DNA from 4 places in the Blautia sp. MSK18_10 genome. Region 1 is predicted to be linked to each of the others. Evidence: predicted binding sites of a transcription regulator. Region 1 holds the regulator's gene; each other region holds the start of a gene.
What was found. Region 1 encodes Rex, which represses fermentation and respiration genes when NADH is low (regulators of the CRP and FNR family bind a similar motif). Its sites were predicted from a motif close to ATTGTTAANTANTTAACAAT; they were not measured.

Region 1 (7,865 bases):
CCTTCACATAAGTCACATGACTCTTAAGTTCCATAACCGGCTCAAGCTTTACAATATCTCTCTCCACCTCAGAAGAAGGATAAATTCCATAAATTGTGATTCCGGCGCGGACAATATTCAGATTTGCTTCCGGCATACGTATGATGCCCGCACTGTTAGAACAGTGATGCAGAGGAATTTCCACTCCTGCCTCTTCTACGCGTCTTGAAAAATCCAGATACCGCTCCAATTGTACCATAGCCGGACTTCTGTCATACTCATCTGCTCTTGCAAAATGAGTAAACATACCCTCAATCTCAAGATTTGGAAGTTCTGAAATTTTTTTAATTTCCTCTACATTTTCCTGTGTATCCGCAAAACCGATCCTGGTCATTCCTGTGTCCAGAGCAATATGAATATGTACAGTTTTTTTCTGCAGAACCGCTTCGTCTGAAAGTTTCCTTGCCTCCTCATATTCGCACACTGCAGGACGGATCTCATAACGGACAAGTTCCGGAAAATATTCATCAAAAACAATTCCAAGGATCAGGATTGGTTTTGTAATCCCGGCTTCTCGCAGATGAATCGCTTCTTCCGCAGTTGCAGCCGCAAATCCCCAGATATAATCATAATCCTCAATGAGATGTGCAACCGGCACCGCGCCATGTCCATAAGCGTCAGCCTTTATGACTGCGATCATCTTTGTCTCTTCTGCAATATTTTTTCTCATTTCCCGGAAATTATGTTCTACTGCATCCAGTGAAATGACTGCTTTTACTCTGCTATCTTTCTTCATAATAATTTTCCTCTGTTATTTTTTCATGTTAATATCTGCAAATTGTTTCACAGATTTACTGCCTCAAAATGAATATTCTATCTTAGTATTTCCGGCAGAAAACAGATGATATCTCCTGCGGTCATCCCTCGCTGCCCTACTGTTTCAGCAGCCAGATCACCTGCCAGCCCATGCACATATACACCAAGTGCAGCCAGCATAACAGGAGAAAATTTCTTTTCTGCTGCCAGATACATACACTGTATACCGGCAAGCACACCGCTTAACACATCTCCACTTCCCGCTGTAGCCATTCCTGCATTACCCGAAATGTTCAAATACATATCTCCAAAAGCATCTGCCACCACAGTACAGGCATCCTTCAGAACGCAAACCGCTCCAGACTCCTTTGCATAATCAGCTGCGGTCTGTGCCAGACAATCCTGGATCTTACCGATTTCTTTTCCGCACAGACGACTCATCTCACCAATATGAGGTGTCAGGATCACATGTTCCCCGATAAAACACTTCCAGTTGTCATGGACTGACAGAAGATTCAGGCCATCTGCATCCAGAATTACTGTTTTTTTACACTCAGCTGCCTTCGCCAGGAACCACTGAGCTCTTTCCCTGCTCTGCGCTCCGGTTCCAAGACCCGGTCCTATCACAAGCACATCACACCAGTCAAGCATTGCCTGGTTTTTTTTCTCATCAAAATCACAGGTGATCATGGCTTCCGGCAACAGTGTCTGCAACGGAATCCTGTTGGCCTCCACGGTCTGAATTCTCACCATTCCCGCAGAGCTTTTCAGAGCAGCTGCTGCACTCAGATATGCAGCTCCGCACATTCCTTCGCTGCCAGCTATAAGAAGAACCTTACCGAAGGTTCCTTTATTTCCATAGGGAACTCTCTCCGGAAGCATTTTCAAATCTTCACGTTCCAGATGATGCATACAGATTTTCTTTCCGGGTATGGAATAGATTCCGATATCCGTAACAACGATCTCACCGCCATACATGCGTCCGGGATAAAAACACAGCCCTCTTTTGCGAAAAGCAAAGGTAACCGTAAGATCTGCCCGGAATGCAATCCCCTTCTCAAATCCGGTATCTGAGTCAATCCCGGATGGAATATCCACAGCTACTTTATACGCAGATGCCCGGTTCATTGTACTGATAAGCTCTGCATATTTTCCCTCTACAGGTCTGCTCAGTCCAACCCCAAAGATGGCATCTACTATAGTAGTATATTCATCCAGATCCAGGTTATGCACCCGGGGCACCTGATAATATTCTGCTGTTTTAAGCTGTCCGGCAGTTTCAGCAGTCATTTTCTCTTCCTTACCCGCAATATAATACCAGGTTCTGACTCCTCTCAACTGAAGCAGTCTGGCAATCGCCAATCCGTCTCCGCCATTGTTGCCGGTTCCGCAGACCACAAGGATTTTCTCTTTTTCTTTATTCTTTAATCTCTGTACAATCTCCTCAACCGTCTTTAATGCCGCCCTCTCCATAAGTACCGGAGACGATATCCCGGCTTTCTGAATCGTATTATGATCCAGTTCTTTCATCTCAACAGCAGTTACAATCTCTCTCATCTGTTCACCTCCTGTTTACAATAACACATTTACATACAAGAGAAAAGCTGTGATCAGATGACCACAGCCTTGTGTTTCACAGTTATCCCTTACATACCTTCATGTTCCTTTCTGTACTCACTCAGGTTATAGGACAAAGTCATAAGACTCTCTGAAAGATGTACGTTCTCTACCATTACATCCTCCGGGGCATCCAGATCAATATGTGCAAAATTCCAGATTGCCTTAATTCCATTATCAATTAAAATCTTTGCCATCTCTTTGGCTTTGTTTTTAGGAAGAGTCAGGATCGCAATCTCAACCTCATTCTCCTTCAGAAACAAAGGAAGATCGCTCAACATCTGAATCTCAATTCCACGAACTGCAATCCCCTCAAGTACAGGATTGACGTCAAAAATACCAACCAGCTTAAATCCGCGCTTTTCAAAATCCACATAATTGGCCAATGCCTGTCCCAGATTACCGGCACCCAGAATAATCATCGGATGTACAGTATCCAGCCCAAGGATCTTACCGATTTCTGTATACAAATAGCGTACATTATAGCCGTAACCCTGCTGACCAAAACCACCGAAATTATTTAAGTCCTGACGAATCTGGGAAGCCGTCACATGCATCTTCTTGCTAAGATCATTTGAAGATATACGCTCTACATTCTCCTCCATCAATTCACCGAGGTAGCGGTAGTACCGCGGCAAACGCTTGATTACCGCTTTCGAAATTTCCTTAGCTTCCACAAATTTTCCCTCCTTAGCTTATCTATGTCAATTATACCCAGATGTTATTTTATTGTCAAATTAAATTTGTACTTTTTGACCAAATATTTCTGTATTTTTTTATCAATTTCATTCTGAAAAATTCCCCGGAATATCATATTTTCTTCCATGCATCCATCCGATGCTTTCTTTTCCCTGGACAAAATCTCTTAAAATGCTTTCAAAAACAGGCATTTTCGATTATAATAGTACGCGGACAAATTACAAACGGAGGAATTCCTATGATTTTATCATGTCAGAATATCTGTAAATCCTTTGGCGAAAAAATCATTCTCAAGGATGCCAGTTTCCATATAGAAGACCGCGAAAAGGCAGCTCTCATCGGCAATAACGGTGCAGGCAAGACGACTCTGCTGCGAATCATTATGCATGAGCTCTCCCCGGATTCAGGAAACGTGGTACTTGCCAAAGATAAAAATATCGGCTACCTTGCCCAGTATCAGGACATTCATGGCCATCATACCATTTACGAAGAACTGATTTCCACCAAACAGCACATTATTGATATGGAGAACCGTCTGCGCTCTCTGGAACAGGAAATGAAAACCACCACCGGAGATGCTCTGGACAGCCTGATGAATACTTACACAAGACTGAGTCACCAGTTTGAACTGGAAAATGGTTACGCTTACAAAAGTGAGATCATGGGTGTATTAAAAGGTCTTGGTTTCACAGAAGAAGATTTCGAACGCCAGATAGAAACTCTTTCAGGCGGCCAGAAAACCCGCGTAGCTCTGGGTAAACTGCTTCTTGCCAGCCCTGACATTCTTCTTCTGGATGAGCCTACCAACCATCTGGATATGGAGAGTATTTCCTGGCTGGAAACCTATCTTCTGAATTACCCGGGTGCTGTATTTATCGTATCCCACGACCGTTACTTTCTTGACAAAGTCGTAACAAAAGTTGTGGAAATCGAAGCAGGAAATATGCGTATGTACAGTGGCAACTATTCTGCCTATGCCCTGAAAAAAGCCCAGCTGCGTGACGCCCAGTACAAAGCCTACCTGAACCAGCAGCGGGATATCAAACATCAGGAAGCAGTCATTGCCAAGCTGAAATCCTTTAACCGCGAGAAATCTATCAAACGTGCGGAAAGCCGCGAAAAAATGCTGGATAAAGTCCAGCGCATTGATAAACCACAGGAGATTCAGAATCAGATGCGCATTTCCCTGGAACCAAGATTTGTCAGCGGAAATGATGTCCTTACTGTGGAAAGTCTTTCCAAATCTTTTCCCGGACAGACACTTTTCAGTGACATCTCCTTTGAGATCAAACGTGGAGAACGTGTAGCCCTGATTGGCAATAACGGCACAGGCAAAACCACCATGTTAAAGATCATCAATGGGCTGATCGATGCAGACAGCGGCAGATTTACTCTTGGTTCCAAGGTACAGATTGGCTACTATGACCAGGAACACCATGTTCTTCATATGGAGAAAACTATTTTTGAGGAAATCTCAGATGCTTATCCCACACTTACGGAAACAGAAATTCGAAATATGCTGGCAGCATTCCTTTTCACAGGGGATGATGTATTCAAACTGATCTCCGCTCTGTCCGGCGGAGAAAGAGGTCGTGTTTCCCTCGCCAAGCTGATGCTGTCCGAAGCAAACTTTCTGATCCTCGATGAGCCCACCAACCATCTGGATATCGCTTCAAAAGAGATTCTTGAAGAGGCATTGAACAGTTACACAGGAACAGTATTCTATGTTTCCCACGACCGTTACTTCATCAACCAGACAGCTACCCGGATCCTGGATCTGACCAATCAGGCAATTGTAAATTATATCGGAGATTACGACTATTATCTGGAGAAAAAAGAAGAGCTGACGGAAAAATATGCTCCGGCTGCCGCTCAGGCTGTGACAGAAGCAAAGCAGGCTTCTGATAACAAGCTTTCCTGGCAGCAGCATAAAGAAGAACAGGCCCGTCAGCGAAAACGAGAGAATGAACTAAAAAAAGTAGAAGCCCGCATTGAAGAACTTGAGACCAGAGATAAAGAGATCGACGAAACCATGATTCTCCCGGATATCTGCACAAATGTGGCAGAATGTGCGAAACTCAGCAAAGAGAAAGCCGCCATTACCGAAGAATTAGAAGGATTATATGAAAAATGGGAAGAACTTGCATAATGCAGGTTCTTCCCATTTTCGCAGTTTATAACTTTTTACAGGTTTCTCCGCTGCAGTGTGATCCTGCCCGGAGAACTTTATAATGTTATAGAAACATTACCGGATAATTTCTGACATTATAAAATTTCATCCAGTCTCTCTCTGATGGCAAGGATGAAATCTTTGCTGTTCAGTACTGTCACATCCTCAAGAGAAGTGATCAGCGCAAGGTCTTTTGTCATCTTACCGCTTTCAATCGTCTCCAGAGTCGCCTTCTCCAGTTTATCAGCAAATTCCATCAATTCTTTATTGCCGTCCAGCTCACCTCTTTTTCTCAGAGCTCCGGTCCATGCAAAAATAGTTGCTACAGAGTTAGTAGATGTCTCCTCACCTTTCAGATAGCGATAATAATGTCTCTGTACAGTTCCATGAGCAGCTTCATATTCGTAATATCCCTGTGGAGATACCAGTACAGATGTCATCATAGCCAGAGAACCAAATGCTGAAGAAACCATATCGCTCATAACATCTCCATCATAGTTCTTGCAGGCCCAGATAAATCCGCCTTCAGCCTTCATGACACGAGCTACGATATCATCGATCAGGCTGTAGAAATATTCAATGCCTGCTGCCTCGAATTTCTCCTTAAACTCATCTTCATAAATAGTTGCAAAGATTTCCTTAAAACGTCCGTCATAAATCTTGGAGATCGTATCCTTGCCGCCAAGCCACAGGTTCTGTTTTGTATCCAGTGCATAATTAAAACAGCATCTTGCAAAACTTGTGATAGAATCATCCAGATTGTGCATACCCTGAAGCACACCCGGTCCCTCATAATGATGGATCAGCTCTTTTCTCTGCTGTCCGTCTGCACCTTCAAATACCAGATAAGCATCTCCGGGGCCGTCAATATACATCTCTGTGTTCTTATACACATCACCATAGGCATGACGTGCGATGGTGATCGGTTTCTTCCAGTTCTTAACACATGGTTCAATACCCTTCACTACGATTGGGGCACGAAAAACAGTTCCGTCGAGAATTGCACGAATCGTTCCGTTAGGACTCTTGTACATTTTCTTTAAGGTATACTCTTCCATTCTTGCCTTATTAGGAGTGATAGTGGCACATTTCACTGCAACGCCGTACTTCTTTGTAGCCTCTGCTGCATCAACAGTTACCTGATCATCCGTTTCATTTCTGTATTCCAGACCAAGGTCATAATACTCAGTGTTCAAATCAATATACGGAAGAAGAAGTTCATCTTTGATTATTTTCCAGAGAATTCTGGTCATCTCATCTCCATCCATCTCCACAAGTGGTGTCTGCATCTGAATTTTTTTCATATTAATCCTCCTCTTTGGCTCTCATCCAGTTAACTATCATGATAGCCGAAAACAGACCGTTCGTCAATGCTTTTATACACTAAAGCAATAATTTTGTGAAATAAAAGATTACTGATCACAGTTCCATAAAGCGTTCCAGATCCAGTTCTCCCCATCCCTGCTGATTCTTTGGCAATCCCATATCCCTGGCACTTTCTTTCAATTTCATCTTGATCTGAACATTAGTCAGCTCCGGTTTCTTCTCAAGCATCAATGCTGCTGCCCCTGCAACCAGAGGTGTAGACATAGAAGTACCACTCTTCACTCCATATCCGTTATCTGCCCCCGGTGCACAGGCAAGAACATGATTCCCGGGTGCAACCAGATCCGGTTTACAAACACACTCAAATGTAGGTCCCCTGCCGGATATGGCAGTCCGTCCTGTAAGCAGATCGCTGGAGCCTACTGTGATAATCTTCCGGCTGCTTCCCGGTGCTGTCACACTTCCTGCCTTCGGTCCCTGATTTCCTGCCGCAGCCACTACCACCAGACCTGCATCCCAAAGTTGTTCCACACCCGCGATCAGAACTCTGTGATCTTCTGCTCTCCTGCAGGTTGTTCCCACCGAGATATTCACTACACGTATCCCATAATATCTCTTATTCTCCAGGATCCAGCGAAAAGCCTGTAAAACATCTTCTTTCCTGCCATTTCCCGTTCTGTCGAGCACCTTCAGAACTATCAGGCTACACCCGGGGGCAATTCCTCTGATCCGTCCTTCCGAAGCCCTTCCGTCACCGCCAATGATCCCACATACATGGGTTCCATGAGAATTATCATCATAAGGTCTGATACGATGTCCGATGAAATCTTGAAACGCAAGTATTCTCCCTGTAAAATCTATATGAGGAAAAATCCCGGTATCCAGAACACACACACCCACGTGCTTTCCTGTATATCCGGAATCATCTGAATTCTTCATAAAAAATCCTCCGAATCATCTGGATAATGAAATCTTACCGCAACTATTCATCAGGTCGCTGCAAAGACAATGAACATTTGCGTCTTACTTTAAATTATTCGGAAGATTATATTTTTGTGTCCGACAGTTTCTCCTGTCATATCTCCGTTTTTCTGTAAATAAAATGTATAAAGCTTCCATGATATGCAGATACTTCTGATATGCAAAACAACAGGCATATACAGAATCTGTTACAGAAATCCCGAAAAATATCCTTATAGCAATTTCATAAAATAACTGTAACCATCTGCATAATATTAAGGAGACAAATTATGACTGC
Region 2 (7,865 bases), on a different contig from region 1:
TGAAGCTGATGGCTATCAGGTTTATCGAAAGGTGAATTCCGGTAAGTGGAAAGTTGTAAAAAATACAACCGGAACTTCCTATAAAGACAAAAATGTAAAAGCCGGTTACAAGTATTCTTATACAGTAAAGGCTCATAAAAAAGTAAATGGCAAAAAAGTGTATAGTGGATACAACAAAAAGGGGTTATCAGGGAAACTGAATACGGTTGTTTCTTTGTCCGTTAAAAATAAAACAGTATCTATAAGCTGGAAGAAAACAACAGGTGCAACAGGATATTATATTTATCGGTCAGGAAGCAAAAACGGTAAGTTCAGTAAGATAAAAACGATTACCAGTGGGAAAACTTTAAAATATACAGACAAAAAAGTGAAAACCGGAAATACATATTATTATAAAGTAATTCCTTTCAAAAAAATTAACAGTAAGGCAGTAAAGAGTGCAAGTAGTACAATAAAGAGTATTGTATTAAACAAAACAGCTCCGACACCTACCCCAACGTCAGGCATTACAAAGAAATATTCTCCAGCAGCACAGAAACTGATTAATTATCTGATAAAAGCTGGAGAAAAATGGGAAGGTTCAATGGGAGGCACAAATTATACTATACATTATTTTGAAGTTGGAAAAGGAAATGTGACATTTCAGTATCAGAAGGCTTACAGTGATCAGCCCAGTGTACTCTGGATGTCTTATACTTTAAATTCGGAGACAAATTCAAAGTACAGGGAAGAGATTACACTTCATTGGATGGAACGATATGATTCTTCTGCTTCGAATATGAATGAAATATCAGTTAATTATGCGATAAATACTAATAATAATGTAGTTGGAGGAGATATTTTGATGGATTCATTTACTAAAGAATCACGAATTAAATTTCATAATCGCTACTGGAATTTAAAAGAATATACTTTGGAACAGATGAACGAAAAAGGAAACAAACGTTTGCAAGAAGCAATGCCGCTATTTGAATCCTGCCTGAAAAAGGGTGATTCTGGTGTAACTATGTCAGATTTGGGTTTTACAAAGTATAATTTTTAAATTTCTTATAAGATACTCAAAAAAGATTTAAGAAAAATAGCAAAACTAAGAAAGAATGTTTTATAGAACAAAAGATACATTGGAGAAATGAGTATGAAAAAGAAAGTATATAAGATGCTAATTTTTGCATGTATTATTTTAGGAGTATTATTATTGCATAGCGGTGTTAGGGTTGAAGCTTCTGAAATTCATGCATTATGTGTAAGCGGTTATCCGTTGGGAAATAATAACAGTGAACTGATGTATGACCGTATTGTAGAAAACAAACTTCAAGGATATAAAGCAGGAAAATACGTGAAGCAATATACCTATAATTCTGAGAAACCAGAAAATGGAGGTGGTTCATCAGAAAGTGATTTTGATTCTAAAATATCAGAAGTAATTCAAAATTCATCCAGTAGAGACATTTTGATATTTTACTATTACGGACATACAGTATCTGATGGAACTGGAAGTTCTTTGGGATTTGCTTTGACAGGTTCCAAGAAAGCTTGTGATACTTGGTATAGATGGCAACATCTTGCTTTAATGTTGGCACAATTTCCAGGGAAAATATATGTAATCCTTGACACTTGTCATGCTGAAGATTTCTGGACACAAGGGGTTAGTTCAATTCTGAACCAAACAGTGAGAGAGAAATTTTCGTGTCTGCTTGCATGTGGTTCGAATGAAAGCAGTAACTATGGACCGAAGCTTTTGTTTACTACACCAAGAAAATTGGTTGATGCCAAGTATTATGGAAGTTTTACTTTCAACATAGGAAAAGCTCTTGGATATTGGAACGGTATACTGGCAGCAGACAGAAGCAAAAATGGATATGTGACATTAAATGAATTATATGCATATGTCGAAAAGCATATATCAGGATTTGATAAAATGACAGTAAAAACATATGGCGGATACTTGGATGAACCTTTATTTCATTATAATGTTGCCATAGATCATACAAAGCTTTCCATGAATATAAAAGATCAGAAAAAACTTTGTGCATATGTAACAGGGACAAAAGTGAAAGCAAAATGGACATCGAGCAATACATCTGTTGCTACAGTAAATTCTGGAGGAAAGGTGGTTGCCCAAAATCCTGGAACAGCGGTTATTACTGCAAAAATAAATGGAACAGAAGCTACATGTACTGTAAAAGTAAAAGATGTGAAATATACTCTATCGCAATTTGAAGATTATAACAGACTCAATAAATTGGTTCATTGTTTTGATATACCTATTGGTTTCTGTGCAAATCCGGCAATGAATGTAGGAAAGAAGCCTTCTGGCGTAGATTCCAAATTTATGATAGCATGCAGCGCATGGCATGTGGATGAAAAGTATTGGAAGGAAATTCCTGGAGTAGAAGGTTATGGTGAGTTTTCGATTGATGGCAAATATGTTGAACAGGAATGTAAAAAATTATTTGGGAAAAGTTGTTCAATAATGAAACTGACAGAATCTTTTATATTTGCGACACGAAAAGGAAATAAGATAAACCTTCCAGGATGGTCATCACCGTATAATGTAACAAGCAGAATCACTGGAATTGTGCAAAAAACGGCTCTGTCTTATCAGGTATATGTAACTTATACTGCAAAATCAGTTTATGGAAATTTAAGTATATCGGGAAAGCAAACAAAAGCGGTATTTACTGTAAAAAAAGTTCAGACAGCTCCTCATGGATATTATGTATCTGGATTCAAATTTTCATAAGAAAAAGTGTAAATGAGAAGCAAAAAGAATAAAGTTAAAGGAATATTTACGGATGAAAGCAGAAAAAAGTGAAATTATTGTGTTTTTCAGGGATATAATCGGAATCAAAGATAAATATGCACTGGAACAGCTTGGCAATCATTCCAGAAGATGGACGTTAAAGGCAAAATGCATTTTACTTAAGGAAAAAGATGTGGTTTCGGAAGTTTCTTTTCTGTATCAGCGTGGAGGAGTAGTAAAAGCATATTATGCGCTGGATAAAGAGGGAAAAAACAGAATCCATTGTTTTGCGCATCATGTGGGTGAGCCTGTTACCGGGATTGTGAATCTGGACAGACATATGGTTTCACTTCTGACTGTGGAGGCAGTTAGAGACTGTGAGTTGATTTCTATCTCTGCAGACTGCCTCAGAGAACTGGTACAGAGCTGTCAGGAAATTGCTCTGGCGTGTAACCGTATGATCGGAATCAATGTTATCAGGAATATGGAATATGAAAAAGTGATCACTTCCAGCAGAGTGGAAGACAGGTATCGTTATTTTCTGGAAATTTATCCGGATCTGGTAGAAAAAGTAAGCAAAAAGGATATTGCTTCCTATCTTAATATGACACCTGAGAGTCTGAGTCGCTTATTAAAAAATATGAAAAAAGAAAATTCTGAACAGTGATTTCGCTGTATGCAGAGGTAATCTTGCATACATGGAAATAAATTTACAGCAAACGGAGGATAAAACATGAAGAGAAAAGTTTTAACAATGTTGTTAGCAGTAACAATGTCAGCGACAGTGGGAAGCCCTGTCTGCGCTGCAGATTTTACAAGTGGAACGGAGAATGTATCTGAATTTTCCGGGAATGTTGTGGACAGTGAGAATGCATCAGAAAATACAGCAGATGTGGATACTGCATCTGAAGAGGTAAATGAGACTATGGATGCAGAAGAATCGGAAGATTCACAGAAATCAGATATGCCGGAATTTACAGATGAAGAAAGCGCAGATGACGAAGACTCGATTCCGGAATTTAATGATGACCAGGAAGATATACTCACAGACAGTGCGGGAAAGCCAGGTACTTCTGCGAAATATCCTTCCATGAAAAAAACAGGAAATGTATATACAGCGACTGTAAAGAATGCAACAGAAAAGAATTATGTAAAATTTGTTCCAAACAAAACAGGAAAATATGTGTTAAAGATGACAATTACATCCCAATATGGAACTTATACAAATAGTGTCTATGATGCATATAATTCTAAATTCAAAATGCTTGAAGGCATTTCCACAGGTGGCTATGGTGCCTATAAGCTTGAAAAAGGGAAAACCTATTATTTTGGAATGGGGATGGGGAAATCCGCTTCAAAAGTTGTCTTTCAGGCAGAAATTCTGGCTGATGTTGTTTCAATCAAACAGGTAAAAATTGATAAATCTGTTGCTTTTTATACTCCTATAGATTTTTATCAGGATCAATACGGAACAGATAATAAAAATCAATATAACGTCGCAGAACGTTGGAGAGGAAAAGGAAAAATAAAAATCACATATAGTGATGGAAAAACAGAGACAATTCGTACAGACCAGAGAAATAGATATGGTCAATGGCTCAGCAGATATATTATTTACAACGGTAAGAAATCCAGTCCAGAGCCAGGAACCTATGACGTACATTTAAAATATGACAATTCAAAAGCAGAAGCAGTTGTAAAAAATGTCAAAGTAAAGAAACTATCCGGTTTACCGACAATCAATGGAAGTGGCAGTAAAAAGTTTTCTGTAACCAACAGTGGCATGTATGCATGCTTTAAAACAGGTAAGAGTACAAAATACCGCGTTTCCGTATCTTTCCCTGATTATAATCTTGGCAGTCAGGGAATCAGCATTGAACAGGAGAAAAAAGGAAAACTTGAACATATAAATCATGTGCAAAATGGAGGTACCTGTACATTAAAGGCGAATACAGTATATTATTTTTATGTAAACTTACATAGTGGATGGGCGAATAATTCGACTGGAACACTTAAAGTAACTCCTGTAAATTAACCATATCAAGTCAGGGGCAAAATACTTTTTGACCCTGACATCATAAAATTTATAAACAAACCCAGAGGAACAAATCTGTAAATGCATTTAAGTATTCATAGATTTGTTTCTTTGTGTTATATAAAATAAAGTTTTAGATTTGTGAAAATTATATCAAACTTACAAACAATTTCATGGTCCAAAACAAAAATTGGAATTTAAAAATTGTTCGGATTTCTGTACAAAAACTCTTGTCAATTTTTTGACAATGTGTTATCATTAAGACGTCAATTTTGTTAGGAGAAAAGGAGTATTAAGATTATGAGCAGTAAAATTACTATCATTGGAGCCGGCAGTGTCGGTGCCACCATCGCGTACACTTTATCAAGTCAGGATATTGCATCTGAAATCGTTCTGATCGATATCAATAAACAGAAAGCAGAAGGCGAAGTTCTGGATATCATCCAGGGAACCTGCTTCAGAGATCCTATTTCCATCATTGCCGGAGATTATGAAGATGCCAAAGACTCTGACATCGTTATCATCACATCCGGTATCGCACGTAAACCAGGACAGACAAGACTTGAACTTACACAGACAAACGTAAATATCCTTAAGTCCATCACACCGGAGATTGTAAAGGCTGCACCAAACGCTCTTTACCTGATCGTAAGTAATCCGGTTGATATCATGACTTATGTATTTACAAAGATTTCCGGACTTCCGGAGAACCAGATCCTTGGTTCCGGTACCATCCTTGACTCTGCACGTCTGCGTTGCGGATTATCCGAGCACTTCCAGATTGCACAGAGTAACATCCATGCTTATGTATTTGGTGAACATGGCGATACATCCTTTATTCCATGGTCCGGAGCTTATATTTCCGGTGTAAGTGTGGATGAATATTATGAACTGGAGAAGAAACTCGGAAAAGATATTGAGCCGATTGACAAAGAAGCAATGCTTCAGTACGTACAGAAATCCGGCGGTGAAATTATCTCCAAGAAAGGTGCAACTTTCTATGCCGTATCTTCATCTGTATGCAAGCTCTGTAGCTTACTGGTATCTTCTTCCGAATCTATTTCTACAGTATCCACTATGATGCATGGAGAATACGGAATCGAAGATGTATGCTTAAGCACACTGACACTGGTAGGTCCAAATGGTGTACAGGGTAAAGTACCGATGAGAATGAATAAAGCTGAAATCGAACAGCTCAAGAAGAGCGCAGATACACTGAAAGAAATTATTGCTCAGATTGATCTTAATTAATAAATAAAACGTGACTGGTTAAAATCGCCTGTGGCGATAAGATTTTGAATTCAGGGGAGCAGAGAACGCGTTGCTCCTCTGAGTAAAAATTATTGTTTACTCCTTTTTTTATTCATCAGTCAAAATTCCATATTGCAGCGGAGGCAGAGGAATTTTGACTCTTATGAATAAAATCAGGAACGAAATAAAAAAATATCAAAAACCTCTTGTTAAAATGTTGTCAATATGATATAATATTTTTCGGAAATCGAGCTGATACACTCCTTTAATTGCGGAGGAAGGGTGTGCGAACTCTTTTATTTTCTATGTCTCAACAAAGATATAAAAAGTAATTGTATTAGACTTGATTTATATTTTTGTCCATATATTGTTAAAAAAAAGACAAGGACTAGCGACTGTTATTTACGGGCGCTATATATCGGGGCAAATTGCTTTTGGACCCTGATATCATTATTTGAGCAACATGAATTTATCTGAACAACTAAGAAAGGATAATGTTAAGTATGAAGTACAGTTATTATCCGGGTTGTACCCTGAGAAACAAGGCGAAAGATCTGGACGAATATGCCAGAGCCAGCGCCAGAGCACTTGGGTTTGAACTGGAAGAGATCGAAGATTGGCAGTGCTGCGGAGGTGTTTATCCTCTGGGAACTGACGAGATTGCTACGAAGCTTTCTTCTGTACGTGCTCTTAATCAGGCCAAAGAAAAGGGCCAGGATCTGGTAACAATCTGCTCTGCCTGTCATCACGTGATCAAACGTGTCAATGATGATATGAAAAATGTGGAGGATATCCGCACCAGAGCAAATAATTACATGCAGCTTGATGAGCCTTATGAAGGCGAGACAACAGTGCTCCATTATCTGGAAGTACTTCGCGACAGAGTTGGCTTTGACAAGCTGAAAGAGAAAGTAGTAAACCCGCTTACAGGAAAGAAGATCGGAGCCTATTACGGATGTCTCTTATTACGTCCGGGCAAGATCATGGCTTTTGATGATCCGGAGAATCCGACAATCATGGAAGATTTCATCCGTGCACTTGGTGCAGAACCGGTGATCTATCCATACAGAAATGAATGCTGCGGCGGTTACATTTCTCTCAAAGAAAAAGAAATGTCCCAGAACATGTGTCAGAAAATCGAAGACAGTGCCCAAGGCTTTGGCGCAGATATGCTGATCACAGCCTGTCCATTGTGTAAATATAATTTAAATAAAAACGCTTCCAGCGAACTGCCTGTATATTATTTCACAGAGCTCCTTGCAGAAGCCCTCGGAGTAAAAGAGGAGGTAGCGAAATGAGAAACGAACATTCAGCAGCAGAGAAAATTAAAGAAATCTCAGGAACAAATCCGCTGAAATGTATGAAATGTGGAAAATGTTCTGCTACCTGTCCATCCTTCAATGAAATGGATATCAAGCCACATCAGTTTGTATCCTATGTTGTAAATGAAGATATCGAAGCACTTGTCAATTCAAAGTCTCTCTGGAAATGCCTTTCCTGCTTCGCCTGTGTAGAGCGTTGTCCAAGAGATGTAAAACCGGGAAAGATCATCGATGCAGCAAGACAGTTAGTTGTCCGTGAAAAAGGCGGCGATTATCTGAAAGCAGATGAGATACCACAGCTTCTTGATCCGGAACTGCCACAGCAGCTTCTGGTAAGTGCATTCAGAAGATACAGGAGGTAAGCCAGCGTGCAGAGAATTGGTGTATTTGTCTGTCATTGCGGAAGTAATATCGCCGCTACGGTAGATGTAAAAAAAGTTGTTGAATTAGCTGCCAAAGAGCCGGGTGTCGTTCATGCAGAAGACTACCAGTACATGTGCTCAGAAGCAGGCCA
Region 3 (7,865 bases), on a different contig from region 1:
AGAACAGAAAAATTCGAAGATAATGTGAGGACTTTCTGTATGAATCCTTATGGCATCGTTGTAAACGAAAATACAAACGGCATTGTCACAGCAAATGGCCACAGCTATGAAGATCCGTCCAAACAGACAGAAAATACAAACTTCGCACTGTTGGTAGCCAAACATTTCTCCGAGCCATTTAAAGACAGTAATGGATATGGCGAAAGCATTGCCCGTCTTTCCAATATGCTGGGCGGCGGAGTGATCGTACAGCGTTTCGGCGATCTGGTGCGCGGAAGAAGGAGTACGGTTGCACGTATCGAAGAAGGTATGGTACGACCTACTCTCGCAGCTACTCCCGGTGATCTGAGTCTTGTTCTCCCGAAACGTATCCTTGACGGAATCATTGAAATGATTTATGCTCTGGATAAAATCGCTCCCGGGACAGCTAATGACGACACCCTCCTCTATGGTGTGGAGGTTAAGTTCTATAATATGGAAGTTGATATTGATGAAAATCTGGAAAGCAGATACAAAGGCCTGTATATCATTGGAGACGGAAGCGGTGTAACCCATTCCCTGTCCCATGCTTCTGCAAGCGGTGTATATGTAGCACGCCAGATTGTTGAGAATCTGTAAAAGACCGGATTTCTTCTGATGGATACCTCTAACTACAGCAATCAATAACCTTAAAGTCCCCATCTGTCTCTTACAGTTGAAACAGATAGGGACTTGTTTATTATATTTTCTGGTATGCCATCCATTTATCCATTCCCAGACGTTCAAATGAACCACAGTACTGAAATCCGCATTTTTCCAGAAGTTTCTGCATGGGGATGTTATCGCTGTATGTATCCATACGGAGATTCTGTGTCTGAGCATAGGCCCAGTCCAGACAGAATGATGCGGCTCCTCTTACTATTCCTGTGGACGCTACCCTGTGAACTACTCCATAGGGTTCTTCATTCAGCCATTTTCCATTAATTTCTTTATAATCTTCATCTTCTTCCGCCGCATAATAGAAAACACAGGCAATCCGCCCTTCTGACATGCACAGATACATTTTATCAATATCATGCTCTATCAGTTCTGCTGAGGGGTAATCTTCACCCCACTGTTCTGCATTGCCATTTTCTCTCATAAATTTGCGGGCTTTATCATAAACTTGCATGATCTGCCCAAGATCTTGCACTGATGCTTTTCTTATTTCCATGAAACCTTCCTTTTCTTTTGGTATTTATATTCTTTTAGTATTTGTATTCGTTTTGATTTTTCGTCTGTTTCTCAAATTTTTTCGTCAAAAGACAAATATTTTCACAATGGTCTGTAAAACTGAACATATCTACCGGCTGTATTTTTCTCACATCATAGCCATGTTTTGTCAAATACTCCAGATCTCTTGCCAGTGTTTCCGGTCCACAGGAGATATATACGATTCTTGATGGATTCAGTTTGATAACAGAGGACATAAACTTTTTATCACTGCCTGTACGGGGTGGATCCATAAACACAACATCTGCATGTTCTCCGTTTTCTGCCATATTTTCCATAAATTCTCCTGCATCTCCCTGATAGAAACGTGCATTTGTAATCTTATTTTCCTTTGCATTGATTCTGGCATCGCGGACTGCATCCGGATTTAATTCCACACCAATGACATTCTTTGCCCGCTTTGCAGCTACAAGTCCGATTGTTCCTATTCCGCAGTATGCATCTATCACTGTTTCTTTTCGTCCAAGCCCCGCATATTCAATTGCTGTCTTATACAGAATTTCTGTCTGTACAGGATTTACCTGATAAAAAGACTGCGGAGAAATGCGGAATGTACATCCGCAGAGCGTATCCCGGATATATCCTTTTCCATAAATGACGATATCACGCTCACCCAGTACCATACTGGTCTTCTTATCATTGACGTTAAGCACAACTGTTGTAATCTGTGGGTATTTCTTTCTCAGAGCTTTCACAAAATTATTTTTTGAAGGAAAGATCGGGGAACCAATCACAAGAACCACCATGATCTCATCTGTGGAAAACCCTCTTCTCACCAGCACATGGCGCAAAAGTCCATATCCTGTGTCCTCATCATATGTTTTGATTCTAAAAGATTTCAGCATATCCCGAATTGTACGGATGATTTCCTGACTGATCCTATCCTCGATCATGCACTCTTCTATCGGAACAACCTTATGTGTTTTCGCTTCGTAGGTTCCACAGATAATATTACCTTTTTTATCCCTGTCAAATACTGCATGAACTTTATTTCTATAATAAAAGGGATCATCCATTCCAATGATTGGTTTTACATTTGCAAACTTTCCAAGAAGCTTCTTCATCCTTTTCTGCTTGGCGGCAAGCTGTTCTTTATAAGGAACACCCTGATACTGGCAGCTTCCGCATTTCTTTGATACACTACATTTTGTTACTTTTTCTTCCATAAAATATTAACCTGCTTTCTATAATTACACATTTTTTACATTATATCAGCGAAAATGGATTCCCGCAATCAGACAATCTTTATTTATCTGTCAATTTCCTCTCCGAATGTCGAAAAAGCAGGGATTCTGTCGAAATGTTTTTGACTGATTTCTGTTGAAACTTGTAGACGAATGTAGAAAAATATGATATAGTTTGTACATACAAAAGAGAAAATCATCGAATTGCCAAAGAGAAAAAAATTTATATCACCAAGGATAAAAACTCAGAAATACTCCAAAATACAAAAGATAAAATACATGAACTAAATACACCTGATAAATAGTCAAAATACAAAAGTATCGAGGCATTCCTTTCGTGCAAAAGAGATTTACCCAAAGTACAAAAGAAACAGCTTACAGCAGATTTTTACACCAGATAAAAAAGACAGTTTCAGTAATGAAGCTGTCTTTTTCTTTATACATATTAATTTCATAAGATACTATGTGTCTGACATAGCCAAACAAATATTCGCAACAGCAATTAAAGCAGGTAACTTACCTGCTTCAACTATAACAATCCCCTGAATACAATCCAATCAGTAAAATTACCAATTTTCCTGTATTCAGGGGCATTATATTATTTCTCGTTTGGACACAAAGATTATCTGCTTATAATCAGTTTTTTATTCTTATTTGTAGTTTACGATCTTTCCGAAATCAGCTTTCAGAGAAGCACCACCTACAAGGCCGCCATCGATATCGTTCTGAACGAATAAGTCAGGTGCTGTTGCAGGATTTACAGATCCGCCATACTGGATACGGATTGCTTCTGCTGTTGCTTCATCATAGATTTCAGCGATGCATGCACGAATACCTGCGCATACTTCCTGAGCCTGCTCAGTTGTAGCTGTTTTACCTGTTCCGATTGCCCAGATTGGCTCGTAAGCGATAACTGCTGTCTTAGCCTGATCTGCTGTAACACCCTGGAATCCAACTTTAACCTGCTGACGGATGAAATCCATTGTCACGCCCTGTTCTCTCTGAGTAAGAGTTTCGCCACAGCACATGATAGGTGTAATTCCATGTTCGAAAGCTTTGAGAACTTTCTTGTTAACATCTTCGTTTGTTTCTCCGAAGTATTCTCTTCTTTCGGAATGTCCAAGAACAACATATTTAACTCCGGCATCTACGAGCATTGCAGGGGAGATTTCTCCTGTGTATGCACCTTTCTCTTCAAAGTACATGTTCTCAGCACCAACCTGGATGTTTGTTCCCTTAGCAGCTTCTACAACCGGGATGATATCGATTGCAGGTACGCAGAATACTACGTCTACTTCATCGTTAACTACTAATGGTTTTAATGTTTCTACTAATTTAACGGCTTCGCTTGGTGTCATGTTCATTTTCCAGTTACCAGCGATAATTTTCTTTCTTGCCATGATGATTTATCTCCTTAGTATCCCTGTGGGATGTTATTATATAGTATCACCATATCTACTAAATTCAAGTCTCGCTTAAGGCTCGCTTTCATTAAGTAGATAGGTGGACTTTCACACTAAATTCGGCCTTCGCCTGCGGCTTGACCTTATTAAGTGTTCAATGTCTATTTATCGTTTGCTGCTGCAACACCCGGGAGTTCTTTTCCTTCCAGGAATTCAAGAGATGCACCGCCACCTGTGGAGATGTGTGTCATCTTGTCGCCATAACCAAGGATGTTAACTGCAGCTGCAGAATCACCACCACCGATAATAGTTGTGGCATCTGTTTCAGCAAGTGCTTTTGCAACAGCTTCTGTACCATGAGCGAAGTTTGGCATTTCGAAGCAGCCCATCGGTCCGTTCCATACAACTGTCTTAGCATCTTTTACAGCATCAGCAAAAAGCTTCTCTGTTTCCGGTCCGATATCCATTCCTTCCCATCCGTCCGGAATCTCGCCACGTTTAACAACCTGGATATTACAGTCATTAGAGAAGTTATCACCGATTCTGTTATCTACCGGAAGAAGAAGTTTCACACCTTTGTCTTCTGCTTTCTTCATCATGTCCAATGCATACTGAAGATAATCATCCTCACAAAGAGATGTTCCGATATGTCCACCCATAGCTTTTGAGAATGTGTAAGACATACCACCACCAATGATAAGAGTATCTACTTTATCAAGAAGGTTATTGATTACAGAAATCTTGCTGGAAACCTTAGCTCCGCCAAGGATAGCAACAAACGGTCTCTCAGGATTGTTCACTGCATTTCCAAGGAAATCGATTTCCTTCTGCATTAAGTAACCAACAACTGCTGTATCAACATATTTGGTCACACCAACATTAGAGCAGTGTGCTCTGTGAGCTGTACCAAATGCATCATTAACAAATACATCACAAAGAGAAGCAAGTTCTTTGCTGAATTCGTCTCCGTTCTTTGTTTCTTCTGCGCGATAACGTGTGTTCTCAAGTAAGATAACATCTCCGTCTTTCATCTCAGCTACTGCTGCTTTTGCGTTAGGTCCTACTACTTCAGGATCTGCTGCAAACTTAACTTCCTGTCCTAATAATTCGGAAAGACGTTTTGCAACCGGTGCAAGAGATAATTCCGGTTTCGGCTCTCCCTTCGGTTTTCCAAGGTGGGAGCAGAGAATAACCTTTCCGCCGTCAGCGATCAGCTTCTTGATTGTAGGAAGAGCTGCAACCAGACGGTTCTCATCTGTGATCTTTCCATCCTGAAGAGGAACATTGAAGTCACATCTTACAAGAACTTTTTTGCCTTTTACATTGATATCATCAACAGATTTTTTATTCAGCATTTGTGGTGCCTCCTTAATAATATTCTTTAACAGTTACTGCATATCTGTAAACAGTAACTTATTGATTTCCTGCTGTCATTCCAGACCACGCGAAAAGGGTCCGGTCCAAATCAGACCGGACCCTTCGTTGGAGTCTATTCCTTTACACTTACTGAAAATTAAGCGTTCAGTAATTTACCAAAGTGTTTGATTGTACGAACCATCTGGCTTGTGTAGGAGTTCTCGTTGTCATACCAGGAAACTACCTGTACTTCTGTTGTGCCATTCTCAAGTGGAAGAACCATTGTCTGAGTAGCATCGAACAGAGAACCAAATCTCATACCAACGATATCGCTGGATACGATTTCATCTTCGTTGTATCCGAAGGATTCATTAGAAGCTGCTTTCATAGCTGCGTTGATCTGTTCTTTTGTTACGTTTCCTTCAACAACTGCTGTTAAGATTGTTGTAGAACCTGTTGGGGTAGGAACACGCTGAGCAGATCCGATAAGTTTACCGTTCAGTTCCGGAATAACAAGACCGATAGCTTTAGCAGCACCTGTGCTGTTAGGAACGATGTTAACTGCAGCTGCACGAGATCTTCTTAAATCACCTTTTCTCTGTGGTCCGTCAAGTGTCATCTGATCGCCTGTGTAAGCGTGGATTGTGCACATGATACCGGATTTGATTGCAGCAAGATCATTTAATGCTTTAGCCATTGGAGCTAAGCAGTTTGTTGTACAGGAAGCTGCGGAGATGATGTGATCTTCTTTTGTAAGAGTTTCATGGTTTACATTGTAAACGATTGTCTTAAGATCGTTTCCAGCCGGAGCGGAAATGATAACGTGTTTAGCACCTGCATCGATATGAGCCTGAGCTTTGTCTTTGGATGTATAGAATCCTGTACACTCAAGAACTACGTCTACACCGATTTCTCCCCATGGAAGTTCAGCAGCGTTAGCTTTTGCGTAAATTTTGATTTCTTTTCCGTCAACTGTGATGGAATCTTCTCCTGCTGTTACTGTATCTGCAAGAGCATATTTTCCCTGTGTTGAATCATATTTTAATAAGTGAGCAAGCATTTTAGGAGATGTTAAATCGTTGATTGCTACGATTTCAAATCCTTCTGCTCCAAACATCTGACGGAATGCAAGACGTCCAATACGTCCAAAACCATTAATTGCAACTTTTACTGCCATGATAAAATTCCTCCTATGAATTAAGTGGTTAATTATGGTAATCCTTTGTTTGTTAAAGAATCATCAACCTGTAATGTATTGTACATAATTCTAAACAAAAATTCAAGACCATTTTCCAAAAAACAGATAAAAATTAAGTAAAAAATGTAAATTATATGTTATACTGTGTATACAGTGCTTTATGAATACACTGATCCGGGCCTGTAATTGTGATATTTCAGGTGCAGATATATCCATTTAAGAGGACACAGTATTCATTTATAATATATCACACGCAAATATAACAGTACTGTTTTTACAGAAGAAAGGACTGAAATTATGGGCAGACAAATATTGTGGGATTGTCATATGCACTCTTCTTTTTCTGCTGACTCGGATACGCCTATGGAAGTTATGATCCATCGCGCTGTTGAAACGGGACTACAGGGAATTACTTTTACGGAACATCTGGATCCGGATTACCCTGTTACTCCGGACAATCTGGATTTTTCTCTGGATATTCCGGCTTACAAAGAAAAGCTGGCTGAACTTTCAGATATATATAAGGATAAAATTCAGGTACGTTTCGGAATTGAACTGGGACTGCAGATGCATCTGAGAGAATATTTTGACTCACTTCTCTCTCAGACACCTTTTGATTTCGTTATCGGTTCATCCCATCTTGTCCATGGGTATGATCCTTATTACCCGGAATTTTTTGAAGGACGTAAGGAATTTTTATGTTATATGGAATATTTTGAATCCATTCTTGAAAACATTTCCGCATATGACGGATTTGACGTTTACGGACATATTGATTATGTTGTCCGTTATGGTCCTAACAAGAACCGGGAATATTCTTACGGACGGTATAAAGATATTTTGGATGAGATTCTGAAGAAACTGATTTCCATGGGAAAAGGCATCGAACTTAATACAGGCGGATATCATTATGGTCTTGGAGAACCCAATCCATGTACTGCCGTAATAAGGCGCTATAGAGAACTCGGCGGAGAGATCATCACCATCGGAGCAGATGCGCATACTCCGGATAAAATCGCCTGTGCATTTGATAAAGCTGCCAGTGTACTGGAAGCCTGTGGTTTTCGTTACTATACAATCTTCAAAGACCGTAAACCGGAATTTATTTCTCTGTAAAACGTGTCAGTACTTGCCTATATGGCAGTTCCTATAATATAATATTACATATGATTTCAGAAGCCCAATTTCCAAACTGCTCCAAATACTGTTTCTCTGGTCTGCATCATAGCTGATCATGATAAAAAACTGACAGCAGATATGGAAATTGCAGCTTTCTGTATATATTCGTAACTGTCCGGTGTCTCCATATTTATGTTTTATATGTCCCGACACTGCCCGGTTACTGTATTTTTCATAAACCAGGGAGGAATATTATGGCTAAAAAAAGACTCCAGAAGAAACGTTCTTCATCAACAGTCAGAAAGCAGGAATCAGAAATTTTACAAGTGACTACTTCCAAAACTGAGCCTGTCA
Region 4 (7,865 bases), on a different contig from region 1:
GGTGCAGCTGTCAGCTTTTGTAGTCTGTGTTCTGGCCTGGCTTTTCACAGGACGGGAAAGTGTAGCTGCACTCTGGCAAGTGGACAATAAATATACACTCCTTGGTGGTGTGATCGGAGCGTTTATTACAATTACAGTAATCCAGAGTATGGGAGCACTTGGACCGGCAAAGGCAGCAATGCTGATCGTTATTTCGCAGCTGGCAGTTGCTTATGTAATTGAATTATTTGGATTGTTTGGGGTAGATAAAGAACCCTTTGAATGGCGCAAAATCCTAGGATTGCTGATCGCGATTTCCGGAATTGTTATATTTAAGTGGCAAAAATAAGAGTTTACTATTGTAAAATCATTAAGATTTCGTTACAATAAGGGTGGCATTATGGACAGGGGGACTCTTACTCTGAGAAATAAGAGGAGGACCCTTATGACAAAAATAAAAAACAGGTGTTGTTATACTGTGACACTGATATTATGTGGAACTTTGTTTCTTACAGGACTGACAGGATGTAAGAGCACAGAGGCACAGTTTCTGATAGATGGATTGCAGGAAGCAAAGGCAGAGGTGGATGCGGAGTCATCAGAAGAGAAAACATCAGGACAGAAGTCGAAGAAAGATACAGATGACCGACAGAATGATGATGGCAGTTCTGCAGAGTCCCGGAAAAAACAGGCAGAATCAGATGGTTCAGATGCAGGTAATGGGACGGAGATAAATTCAGCCGGGGAAACACAGCCAGAGATGATCTATGTTGATGTCTGCGGAGCAGTTGCGAATCCGGGAGTTTTTCAGCTGGCAGCCGGGAGCCGGGTGTTTCAGGCGATTGAGGCGGCGGGAGGATATCTTCCCGAGGCAGCTCTAACCTGTGTAAACCGTGCTGGAGTTCTGACAGATGGACAGCAGCTTTATATTCTCACACAGGAAGAGATGGAGCGGCAGGGGCTGGATCCTGCAGAGATGGCCGGAGCATCAGATGGACAGATGAATGGAAGTGCCGGGACAGGACAGAATACAGGGATGACCGCTCAGGTTCAGCAGGATAACAGGATCAACATAAATACAGCAGATGAAGCTCAGCTTACTACGCTGACGGGGATCGGTGCAACACGTGCGCAGGCGATCATTGCCTACAGAGAAGAGAACGGGCCATTTGCTGCGATAGAGGATATTATGAATGTACAGGGTATCAAAGAAGGTACTTTTGCAAAGATAAAAGATGAGATAGTAGTAGGATAAGGAGAACCGAATGAGCAGGAAAGTTTTGGTAGTAGATGATGAGAAACTGATCGTAAAAGGAATCCGTTTTAGTCTGGAACAGGATGGTATGGAGGTAGACTGCGCTTATGATGGAGAAGAGGCAGTAGAGAAAGCAAAAGATAAAAAATATGATATTATCCTTCTGGATCTGATGCTGCCGAAGATGGACGGGCTGGAAGTATGCCAGCAGATCCGCGAATTTTCCAATGTGCCGATCGTGATGCTGACAGCTAAGGGCGAGGATATGGATAAGATCCTTGGTCTTGAATATGGTGCGGATGATTATATCACCAAACCGTTCAATATCCTGGAAGTTAAGGCACGTATCAAAGCGATCATGCGCCGTGCGGGAAGCGACCACGAGGAGAAAGAAAAGGCAAAGAGCATTCAGGTGGGCGATCTTCGTATGGACTGTGAAGGCAGACGTGTATTTATTGCAGGTAAAGAGATTAATCTGACAGCAAAGGAATTTGATGTACTGGAGCTTCTGGTATTTAATCCAAATAAAGTATACAGTCGTGAGAACCTGCTGAACATTGTATGGGGATATGAGTATCCGGGTGATGTACGTACTGTGGATGTACATATCCGCCGTCTCCGTGAGAAAATTGAAACCAATCCAAGTGAACCGAAATATGTACACACCAAATGGGGTGTCGGATATTATTTCCAGGCTCAATAAAAAGAACGTGTGAAACAGACAGATCGCATTTTATGAAACAAAGATCATAAAATGCGGTCTGTTTTTTTGTGCAGATAAAAAGCATTCTGCTATTTTCTGTTTTTTATTTTATCTGTAATTATGATGTATCCATGTACAAGAAGATCAGTCACGATCAGTGCTGCCACTGACAATATCAGGCATTCTTTTACCCCAAATTCGTAAAAAGCAGCAAAACCGGCAAGTGTCCAGTAAACTCCGATATGTACGGCATACATCTTTGAAATCTGTTTTGAGTAATAACACAGTTTATTATATCCGAATTTCCATTTTTCCATCATTGGCATGATACGAAATGCAGCTGCAAACACAAATATGATACTGCAGAAACTTCCGAGTACCTTTGCAAGCCCCGGGATTCTGTATTGTTCGATCATATAATTAAAGAATCCCTCAATGCCCGGATGTAGTACAATGCAGCATATAAACCATACCGCCGCAGTAATCCCACATATGATCCCGCTTTCTTTATAAAAGTTTCCTTTTTCATCTTCAGGGATTCTTCTGAGCACTTTTCCAAAAACATATCCAAGAAATACATAACTCAAATATGGGAAGAAGCAGAAGCTGGTTTCACCTTTTCCACCGAAAGTCATATCCAGGATCCAGTTAATTGCCGGATCATCAGAAACCAGCAACTTTGTAAATGGTGATATGATTCCGACTATTACAGCACTTATGACATATCCCCTTAAGCTTACATTTAATTTCCTGTAGACCGCAAGCACCAGATAGCACATACCGGCTATAAAGAATATATTTACGAATGTAAGCATGGAATAAAGATTTGCGTCATATAATTCTCTGCTGCCTGCAGCTTCAACTGTAATGGAATTTCTTATATTAAAACTGATTGTCATTACAGCTGCATAGCATAAATTGCTTAATCCCTGATAGGATAACAGCTTTATGCCGTTTTTAACCATATCTTTGGGCTGGGAATGGCGTGTGAAAGCACTTCCGAATCCCATGGTAAACAGATACAGGCAGGCACCTGTCGGCATGAAGAGCGCAAACAGAATCTTATGTACATTTGATTCGGCTGCTGCGACACCACCTATTGTCTGAAATGAATGTATAAATACTATCATGATCAACAGGAAACCCTTTACCAGATCAAGTTCCCTCTGACGTCCTGTATTCACTTCTTTTTCTTTCAAAGAAAACATACTTACCTCCTCCTTTATCCGGATATTTTCAGTGAGAACGGAACACTTATCTTTTGTCACTGATATCATATGGACAGTGTAGCACAGGCAGAATTATAGCACAATCATAATATTCCTGACATTGTACACACACCACGTACATTACTGTTTACTCCGTTCTCAGTAACGTAGCCAAAATTCATTCCAAATTGTCTGCTGCAATGGAATTTTGGCTTGTATGTCTCGGGATAGTGGTGCGTAAACAGTAACAATTATTCAGTTTGATTCAGTTTAGTTTGGTTTACATCTGAGATGGTTTAGTATTGAACAAAGCTGATAAAAATTAGACAAACAAAACAAACATCTATAGAGGAAAATAATAAAAAATTAGAAAATTTCTATAAATGCGCTTGTGAAAATGACGAAAAAGGCATATAATTAACGTTACAATATGTAAAGAGTGCAATAAAAAGAGAAAAAACAGGTATAAGGAGGGTGCGAAATGCTAGATCAGTCATTTTATCAGAAAGCGGATGAGATTATTGCTTTCTATGGTAAAAAGCCGGCATCACTGATTCCGATCATGCAGGATATTCAGGGGGTGTACAGATATCTCCCGGAAGAATTGCTTACATATGTTGCGGAGCAGATCGGTGTGACAGAAGCGAAAGCGTTCAGTGTTGCCACATTTTATGAGAATTTCTCATTTGATGCGAAAGGTAAATATGTGATCAAGGTCTGTGACGGAACAGCCTGTCATGTAAGAAAATCAATACCGGTTCTGGAGGAACTTTATAAGAAACTGGGGCTGTCAAAGACAAAGAAGACGACAGACGATATGATGTTTACTGTGGAAACAGTTTCCTGTCTTGGTGCCTGCGGACTTGCACCGACTATGATGGTCAATGAAGAGGTATATCCGAGAATGACTCCGGAGAAGGCAGATGAGCTGATTGATAAACTGAGAGGGGGCGAACAGGGATGATCCAGAATAAGGAAGTATTGGAGCAGATCAGAGAAGAAGCTGTGAAAGAACTTAATTCTTATGACTGTCGTATTCTTGTCTGTTCAGGTACCGGATGTGTGGCCACCGGTTCTCAGAAAATCTATGAGAAATTCATGGAGATTGCCAAAGATGCTCCGGGAGTTACCATTGAGTTTGGACCTCATGACAAAGATGCACATGTAGGTGTAAAGAAAACAGGATGTCAGGGTGTCTGTGAGCTTGGACCACTTGTTCGTATCCAGAAAGGCGACGATGTGATCCAGTATACGAAGGTTCAGATCGAAGACTGCCAGGAGATTTTTGAGAAGAGTGTTCAGGGTAATGAGACTATCGAGAGACTGCTTTATCAGAAAGGCGGTAAAGTAAGCCGCGGACCGGAAGATATTCCGTTTATCGCGAAACAGACCCGTATTGTTTTGAAGAACTGTGGTAAGTTTGATGCAGAATCTCTGAATGAGTACATAGCAAGCGGCGGTTTCCAGGCTCTGGAGAAAGCAATGTTTGAGATGGATCCGGATCTGGTTATTGATCAGGTTGATAAATCCGGTATCCGCGGACGTGGTGGCGGCGGCTTCCCGGCAGGTAAGAAATGGATTCAGGTAGCACGCCAGGCTGATCCTGTTCATTATGTGGTTTGTAACGGTGATGAGGGTGACCCGGGAGCATTTATGGATGGTTCTGTAATGGAAGGTGATCCTTACCGTCTGATCGAGGGTATGATGCTTGCAGCTTACGCAGTAAGAGCACAGCATGGTTATATTTATGTACGTGCGGAGTATCCTCAGTCTGTAGCACGACTGAAACACGCTATCGCAGTTCTGGAAGAAGTGGGACTGTTAGGTGATGACATCCTTGGAACAGGATTCTCCTTCCATATGCATATCAACCGTGGTGCAGGTGCTTTCGTATGTGGTGAGGGTTCTGCCCTGACTGCATCTATCGAAGGAAGCAGAGGTATGCCTCGTGTAAAACCGCCACGTACGGTTGAGCAGGGATTATGGGCAAAACCTACTGTTCTGAATAACGTAGAAACTTATGCAAATATTCCGGAGATCATTCTCAAAGGTGCAGATTGGTACAGAAGTATCGGTACAGAGGGATCACCTGGAACAAAAACCTTCTCACTGACAGGTTCTATTGAGAATACAGGTCTGATCGAGGTCCCGATGGGAACAACCTTAAGAGAAATCATTTTTGATATCGGCGGAGGACTGAAATCCGGTGCTGCGTTTAAGGCTGTTCAGATCGGTGGACCATCCGGTGGATGTCTGACAGAAGAACATTTGGATATACCTCTTGATTTCGACTCTGTTAAGAAATATGGTGCGATCGTTGGTTCCGGTGGTCTGGTAGTTATGGATGAACATACCTGTATGGTAGAGGTTGCACGTTTCTTTATGGGCTTCACCCAGAGAGAATCCTGCGGTAAATGTGGTCCCTGCCGTATCGGCACCAAGCGTATGCTTGAAATCCTTGAGAGGATCGTAGACGGAAAGGGTGAAGTAGAGGATCTGGATAAACTGGAGCATCTTGGAAACTTTATCAAGGACCGTTCACTCTGCGGACTTGGAAAGAGTGCACCGCTTCCTGTACTTTCCACATTAAGAAACTTCAGAGATGAATATGTAGAGCATATTGTTGATAAAAAGTGCGCGGCTCATGTATGTAAGGCAATGCGTTCTTATGTGATCGATCCTGAGAAATGTAAAGGATGTACCAAGTGTGCGAGAAACTGTCCGGTTGGTGCGATCACAGGCAATAAGAAAGAGCCTCACAGCATTGATACCTCCAAGTGTATTAAGTGCGGAACATGTCTGGAAAATTGTGTATTCGGCGCAATTTCTGTGAATTAAGGAGGGTGAAAAGATGATTCATTTGACAATAGATGGAATTCCTGTAGAAGTGGAAAAAGGTACGACCATTCTGCAGGCTGCCAGACAGATCGGAGTGGAGATTCCTACACTCTGCTATCTGGAAGATGTATTGCCGGATGGTTCCTGTCGTTTGTGCGTGGTAGAAGTAACAAACAATGGAAGAACCAAATTTGATACGGCATGTACACTTCGCTGCTCAGAGGGTGATGAAGTACAGACAATGTCAGAGAAGGTAGTTGCATATCGTAAAGATACCCTTGACCTCCTTCTTTCTGATCATCGTGTACATTGCTTCTCCTGTGAGGCAAACGGTGACTGTAAATTACAGGACTACTGTTTTGAATATGGTGTGACTGAGACAAGCTATCCCGGTGAAATGAAGGATATGCCGATAGATGATACCAATAAATTCTTTACCTATGATCCAAGCCTGTGTATTCTCTGCCATCGCTGCGTGAATACATGTAAGGAGATTGTGGGAAGAGGTGCCATCGACACTATGGATCGTGGTTTCCAGTCAGTGATCGGTGCACATTACAAACATAAATGGAACGAAGGTATCTGTGAATCCTGCGGTAACTGTGTACAGGCCTGTCCGACAGGTGCACTGACCATGAAGCGCAGAAAGAAATACCGTCCGTACCAGATTGACAAGAAGGTTCTGACTACCTGTCCTCACTGTGCAACAGGCTGCCAGTATTATCTCCTTGTAAAAGACGGAAAGATCGTAGATACAGAAGCTGTAAACGGACCATCCAACAAAGGATTGCTCTGTGTTAAGGGTCGCAGCGGATGTTTCGATTTCGTACAGTCACCGGAGCGTATTAAATATCCGCTGATCAAGAATAAAGAGACAGGTGAATTCGAACGTGCAACATGGGATGAGGCCCTGGATCTTGTTGCTTCCAAATTTATGGAGATCAGGAAACAGTACGGCTCTGATTCCCTTGCAGGTTTTGCATGCTCCAGATCACCTAATGAAGATATTTACATGGTACAGAAGATGGTTCGCTGCTGCTTCGGCACCAACAATACAGACAACTGTGCACGTGTATGTCATTCCGCATCTGTAGCAGGTCTTGCGATGACTCTTGGCTCAGGTGCCATGACAAACCCAATTGAGGATATCACAAAGAATGCAGATCTGATCATGCTGGTTGGTTCCAACCCTGAGGAAGCACATCCTGTAGTCGGCATGCAGATCCGTCAGGCTATCAAGAGAGGCTGTAAGCTGATCGTAGTTGATCCTCGTGATATCGGTCTGGCTAAGAAAGCAGATATCCATCTGAAACTGAAACCTGGTACAAATGTTGCTTTTGCAAACGGCATCATGAATGTGATCCTTTCTGAAGGTCTTCAGGATGACAAGTTCATTGCAGAGCGTACCGAAGGTTTTGAAGAATTAAAGGAAATCGTAAAAGATTACACACCTGAGAAGGTAGCTGAAATCTGCCACATTGACGCAGACGATCTGAGAAAAGCAGCGATCATGTATGCAAAAGCTGACCGCGCTCCAATCATCTACTGTCTTGGTGTAACCGAACATTCCACAGGTACAGAGGGCGTTATGTCCATGTCCAATATGGCAATGATGGTTGGTAAGCTTGGACGTGAAGGCTGTGGTGTTAACCCGCTTCGTGGACAGAATAACGTACAGGGTGCCTGCGATATGGGTGCTCAGCCGAATGTGTATCCCGGATATCAGAAGGTTACTGATCCTGCAGTTCGTGAGAAATTCGAGAAAGCATGGGGTGTAAAACTTGATCCGAATATAGGAACTCATGCAACTGATGTATTCCCGAAAGCAATCACAGGCGAGATCAAAGGTCTGTATATCTATGGTGAGGACCCGGTAGTTACT

Region 2: a site for Rex is predicted at 5,008-5,027, ahead of LI074_RS03355 (L-lactate dehydrogenase). Genes of this name have one in related genera too.
Region 3: a site for Rex is predicted at 6,420-6,439, ahead of gap (type I glyceraldehyde-3-phosphate dehydrogenase). Genes of this name have one in related genera too.
Region 4: a site for Rex is predicted at 3,457-3,476, ahead of LI074_RS13770 (complex I 24 kDa subunit family protein). Genes of this name have one in related genera too.

Annotation. Positions count from the first base shown of each region.
Region 1 covers NZ_JAJCGT010000009.1:77,974-85,838, forward strand. Annotated here, with positions in the region: gene alr (alanine racemase) at 1-775, opposite strand, end outside; gene LI074_RS06135 (bifunctional ADP-dependent NAD(P)H-hydrate dehydratase/NAD(P)H-hydrate epimerase) at 853-2,352, opposite strand; gene LI074_RS06140 (redox-sensing transcriptional repressor Rex) at 2,442-3,089, opposite strand; gene LI074_RS06145 (ABC-F family ATP-binding cassette domain-containing protein) at 3,350-5,260, shown strand; gene LI074_RS06150 (NADP-dependent isocitrate dehydrogenase) at 5,377-6,585, opposite strand; gene LI074_RS06155 (S8 family peptidase) at 6,701-7,546, opposite strand.
Region 2 covers NZ_JAJCGT010000004.1:55,845-63,709, forward strand. Annotated here, with positions in the region: gene LI074_RS03335 (leucine-rich repeat protein) at 1-1,042, shown strand, start outside; gene LI074_RS03340 (Ig-like domain-containing protein) at 1,136-2,743, shown strand; gene LI074_RS03345 (Crp/Fnr family transcriptional regulator) at 2,796-3,410, shown strand; gene LI074_RS03350 (hypothetical protein) at 3,477-4,778, shown strand; gene LI074_RS03355 (L-lactate dehydrogenase) at 5,079-6,029, shown strand; gene LI074_RS03360 (CoB--CoM heterodisulfide reductase iron-sulfur subunit B family protein) at 6,533-7,327, shown strand; gene LI074_RS03365 (4Fe-4S dicluster domain-containing protein) at 7,324-7,713, shown strand; gene LI074_RS03370 (CoB--CoM heterodisulfide reductase iron-sulfur subunit A family protein) at 7,720-7,865, shown strand, end outside.
Region 3 covers NZ_JAJCGT010000018.1:74-7,938, reverse strand. Annotated here, with positions in the region: gene LI074_RS08940 (NAD(P)/FAD-dependent oxidoreductase) at 1-618, shown strand, start outside; gene LI074_RS08935 (GNAT family N-acetyltransferase) at 719-1,192, opposite strand; gene rlmD (23S rRNA (uracil(1939)-C(5))-methyltransferase RlmD) at 1,227-2,417, opposite strand; gene tpiA (triose-phosphate isomerase) at 3,086-3,835, opposite strand; gene LI074_RS08920 (phosphoglycerate kinase) at 4,000-5,193, opposite strand; gene gap (type I glyceraldehyde-3-phosphate dehydrogenase) at 5,352-6,371, opposite strand; gene LI074_RS08910 (histidinol-phosphatase HisJ family protein) at 6,690-7,508, shown strand.
Region 4 covers NZ_JAJCGT010000039.1:19,896-27,760, forward strand. Annotated here, with positions in the region: gene LI074_RS13750 (DMT family transporter) at 1-328, shown strand, start outside; gene LI074_RS13755 (ComEA family DNA-binding protein) at 425-1,234, shown strand; gene LI074_RS13760 (response regulator transcription factor) at 1,245-1,937, shown strand; gene LI074_RS13765 (heparan-alpha-glucosaminide N-acetyltransferase domain-containing protein) at 2,027-3,145, opposite strand; gene LI074_RS13770 (complex I 24 kDa subunit family protein) at 3,627-4,109, shown strand; gene LI074_RS13775 (NADH-quinone oxidoreductase subunit NuoF) at 4,106-5,983, shown strand; gene fdhF (formate dehydrogenase subunit alpha) at 5,997-7,865, shown strand, end outside.